DNA from 2 places in the Salinithrix halophila genome. Region 1 is predicted to be linked to the other one. Evidence: a T-box and tRNA genes for the amino acid it is inferred to sense, from the RefSeq annotation. Region 1 holds a T-box; the other holds one or more tRNA genes.

Evidence for each region. A T-box is a leader RNA that pairs with one kind of tRNA and senses whether it is charged. The one in region 1 lies ahead of leuS (leucine--tRNA ligase), so its partner is inferred to be a tRNA-Leu.
Region 2: it has a tRNA-Leu gene. The T-box ahead of leuS (leucine--tRNA ligase) is inferred to sense a tRNA for this amino acid. The anticodon was not compared.

Annotation. Positions count from the first base shown of each region.
Region 1 is NZ_JBHSAP010000009.1:386,338-388,516, forward strand. Features, by position in the region: gene leuS (leucine--tRNA ligase) at 1-801, opposite strand, end outside; T-box leader at 878-1,124, opposite strand; gene rsfS (ribosome silencing factor) at 1,225-1,566, opposite strand; gene yqeK (bis(5'-nucleosyl)-tetraphosphatase (symmetrical) YqeK) at 1,563-2,153, opposite strand; gene nadD (nicotinate-nucleotide adenylyltransferase) at 2,140-2,179, opposite strand, start outside.
Region 2 is NZ_JBHSAP010000009.1:774,442-776,620, forward strand. Features, by position in the region: gene ACFOUO_RS10065 (glycosyl hydrolase family 18 protein) at 1-246, shown strand, start outside; tRNA gene ACFOUO_RS10070 (tRNA-Arg) at 453-529, opposite strand; tRNA gene ACFOUO_RS10075 (tRNA-Leu) at 533-620, opposite strand; tRNA gene ACFOUO_RS10080 (tRNA-Gly) at 626-700, opposite strand; tRNA gene ACFOUO_RS10085 (tRNA-Arg) at 885-961, opposite strand; tRNA gene ACFOUO_RS10090 (tRNA-Leu) at 965-1,052, opposite strand; tRNA gene ACFOUO_RS10095 (tRNA-Cys) at 1,109-1,182, opposite strand; gene ACFOUO_RS10100 (YugN family protein) at 1,240-1,668, shown strand; tRNA gene ACFOUO_RS10105 (tRNA-Trp) at 1,670-1,743, opposite strand; tRNA gene ACFOUO_RS10110 (tRNA-Thr) at 1,753-1,828, opposite strand; tRNA gene ACFOUO_RS10115 (tRNA-Phe) at 1,837-1,912, opposite strand; tRNA gene ACFOUO_RS10120 (tRNA-Ser) at 1,980-2,074, opposite strand; rRNA gene rrf (5S ribosomal RNA) at 2,085-2,179, opposite strand, start outside.

The DNA.
Region 1 (2,179 bases):
GGGATGTTCCGGGGCCAGCACCATGTAACTCACCCCATATAAGGTATCCGGTCGGGTTGTAAAGACAGAGACTTCCTCATCGGACAACTCGGGAATCGAAAACGAGATATGGGTTCCTTCGCTCTTTCCGATCCAGTTCCGCTGCATCGCTCGAACCTTTTCCGGCCATTGGGGCAAGGTGTCCAACCCCTCCAAGAGACGGTCAGCGTAGTCGGTGATCTTCAGATACCACTGTTCCAGATCCTTTTTTACCACTTCGGTATCACAGCGCCAGCAACGGCCGTCCTCTACCTGTTCGTTGGCCAATACCGTGGCACATTCGGGACACCAGTTAACCGCCCCTTTTTTTCGGTACGCCAACCCCCGCTCATAAAACAGCAGGAACAGCCACTGAGTAAACCGATAATATTCAGGGGTGCAGGTACCCACATAGCGATCCCAATCATACGAAATCCCCAGGCGGGCCTGCTCCTCCCGGATTTTCCCCATGTTGGCAAGAGTCCATTCCCGGGGATTGACCCCCCGCTGGATCGCCGCATTTTCCGCCGGCAGGCCGAAGGCGTCAGCCCCCATCGGGTGAAGAACCTGATATCCATTCATCCGTTTGAAACGGGCCAGAACATCCCCCATCGAATAATTTCGGACGTGACCCATGTGCAGCCCTTCCCCAGAGGGATAAGGAAACATCTCCAGGGCATAGAAGGTGGGTTTATCCGGGTCTTCACCGGTTTTATAGGCATCCCTGTCTTTCCAGATCTGCTGCCACTTGGGCTCAATCTCCCTTGGCATGTATTTTTTCATCTGACATCCTCCAGTTCCGGTTTGCTCAAACATTCCCCTTGAGAAATATGAAAACCTCCCGCCCCCAGCTTGTATCGCTAGGGACGAGAGGTTGGTTCACAATGTCCAAAACTCCCGCGGTACCACCCTGATTGGCATCCACTACAAATGCCCGCTCTTGGAATCCGTTATCGGGGATCAGGCGTCAAAGAGTACTGTCCCAAGAGGGGTTCCTCTTTAAAGCGGAGGGGCGAGTTCCCCCGGTACCCCGGTCGACTTTCACCGAACCGTCGACTCTCTGGGAACGGGCTTACCGGGGTACTGCTCCCCACCATTGCCGTTTTGTGGTGAATTTGTTTTTAAAAGAATTTAGTTTACATTATATGAAACAGCTTGGACGTGTGTCAACGCTTATAAACATTTTTTTGTTGGTTGAAATCATTTTTATTGCGCCGTGACTTGAGCCGCATCGCCCCACAACCGTTCCAGATCATAGAAATCCCGCTCGTCCTTGTGGAAGACATGGACGACCACGTCACCGAGATCGACCAGCACCCAGCGGGCTTCGCGGAGTCCTTCCACGCCCCTGAGGGTCACCTTCGCCTTTCCCATCTTCTCCTTGATCGCTTCCACGATCGCCTGCACTTGGGTTTGTGAATTCCCGTGACAGACCACGAAGTAGTCGGCGATGACAGACAATCCCCGGATATCGAGGATAGCCACACGCTGGGCTTTTTTCTCTTCGGCGGCTGCGGCCGCTAACTGTGCGATTTCCACTAGGTTCAAAGAGATTCCTCCTTCGGTTTGGGTTGGTGAACAAGATCCACCATGAAATTACGGGCAAACAGGGTCAGTGGATACACCTTCATTCCCTTGCAGACAAGAAACTGTATCGTGTTGTCCAAGGATTTCAGCAGCGCTTGGTCCAAATCCTCCCTGGCCAACTCTCTCACTTCCTCCACCCCAGGAAAACGGCGACCCGGTTCCATATAATCCGCTACAAAAACTACTTTGTCTAATAAAGTCATATGCGGCCGACCGGAGGTGTGATAACGGATAGCGTCTAAAACTTCGTTATCCTGGATACCCAATTCCTCCCGAACGATCTCCGCTCCCACCGGCGCATGCCATAATTCTCGGTTATAGGAAAGGAGATCCTTGGGCAATCCCCGAGTAACGATGATTTCCCTCATCTTTGCTTCCGGCCAAAACTTACAGTAGTCATGGAGGAGGGCAGCCAGATCCGCTTTTTCCTTATTCGCCCCGAAACGCTCCGCCAATTCCAAAGCCGTTTCCATCACCCGTTGGGTGTGTTCCCAACGGGAGCGGGTCAATTGCTGTTTGACGTCCTGGATCCTCTCATCTCGGTTCATACAGGTGATTCTCCTCCATATACAGC
Region 2 (2,179 bases), 390 kb from region 1:
GGACACGCCACCCTTAACCGTCAATCGGGAGAAACCTGCTTTGTCACCCGCCAGAGCGGTCGGGAGATTTCCGGTTGTGTACCGAACGGAACCAGCCTGATCGACAAGGTTAAACAGCTTCAAGCGAAGCACCCTGACATCGGGGGTTGGTCCCTCTGGTATCTCGGCGCCGAAGATCCGGATTTTTGGAACGGATATGGGAAAAAAACGCTCCCCCCCCAAAAAAGGAAACTAAAACGCTGGTAACAAGCGTTCCGCTCATATGAGTACCCTTAACTGCATAGGACCGGAGAGTTCCCTAAAAGCCACTTCTTCTGAGCACTCCTGAGCTTAGGCGTTGTCCAAAGCAGAGATGGACTGCTGGCGCTATAACCCAAAAACCCCACGCCTTTTAGACGGGGGGAGTCTCCATCGTATTTCAATACAAAAAAGCACCGGTTTTCCGGTGCTTTTGGCGTGCCCTGGAGGATTCGAACCCCCGACCTTCTGATCCGTAGTCAGACGCTCTATCCAGCTGAGCTAAGGGCACATATGGTGCGGATGAGAGGACTTGAACCTCCACGATCATAATGATCACTAGATCCTGAATCTAGCGCGTCTGCCGATTCCGCCACATCCGCTTACCTGGAGCGGAAGATGGGATTCGAACCCACGGCCCCCACCTTGGCAAGGTGGTGCTCTACCCCTGAGCTACTTCCGCATGTCGTGTTGCTTTCTTTTGACGGCGACAATATATATCATATGACATTTGGGACGGGTAGTCAAGCTTTTTTCTTGATAAAAAATTTCCAGCACGATTAACATGTACCCTTCGCTCATTAGGTACGTGAACCCCTCGTGCTTACTAAACCCGAATAAAAAAAGCACCGGTTTTCCGGTGCTTTTGGCGTGCCCTGGAGGATTCGAACCCCCGACCTTCTGATCCGTAGTCAGACGCTCTATCCAGCTGAGCTAAGGGCACATATGGTGCGGATGAGAGGACTTGAACCTCCACGGTCATAATGACCACTAGATCCTGAATCTAGCGCGTCTGCCGATTCCGCCACATCCGCGTAAGGAAGGAAAACTTTGTACAATCCTTACGGTTCCATCAAAAATGATAAATAGGTGGAGGCGGCACCCGGATTCGAACCGGGGGTAAAGGATTTGCAGTCCTCTGCCTTACCACTTGGCTATGCCGCCTTATCTGAATGAGGATGGGACCGCTGTGGCACAATAAATCCGAAAGGAGGATCCTTGATGATCCAAGTCTCTTCATCCCTTGAAAACCTGGAAGGAAGCTTTGTTGAAATCGACCGCCTAATGAATGAAACAGGTTTTATCCTAGGAGGCGGATACGAATACGATCACGGATATTACGACAAGCCGCTCGATTGGGAGGAAAACAAGGAACACCGCGCCTATCTGCGCGTGCCTGTTACCGCCGTCGAAGGAAGTATCGGTACCCGTAAAGCCACCCTCCGGATCGGTCGCCCCTTTGTGCTAAAGCACCAATACCAAACGAAATCTGACGATCACGCCGGGGTTGGCTTAGTATCCGGGAGCTTCAACCAATTCGCCGAACCGGCTGATAAGGATGACCAAGTGGAACAAAAATGGTTGGAACGGGCCCAGTCCGAACTTCGTCAGTTGGAAGGCCAATTCCAAGGCAAGATGCAAAAGCGATAAATGGCAGGGGCGGCAGGGATCGAACCCGCATTTGAGGTTTTGGAGACCTCTGTTCTACCATTGAACTACGCCCCTACGACGCGTTGGTGCCGGCGAGAGGACTTGAACCCCCAACCTACTGATTACAAGTCAGTTGCTCTACCAGTTGAGCTACACCGGCAAAATCAATGGTGGTTCGGGACGGAATCGAACCGCCGACACGAGGATTTTCAGTCCTCTGCTCTACCGACTGAGCTACCGAACCACAAGTAATTAGCATCTTAACATACTTAGAAAAGAAGATCAAGGCAATTTGCATGAAAGGGAAAAAATGGCGGAGAGGGAGGGATTCGAACCCTCGAGACAGGTTTATGCCCGCCTACACGATTTCCAATCGTGCTCCTTCGGCCAACTCGGACACCTCTCCACAATCAAATGCCTGGCAACGTCCTACTCTCCCAGGGGCTCGCGCCCCAAGTACCATCGGCGCTGGAGGGCTTAACTGCCGTGTTCGGGATGGGAACGGGTGGGT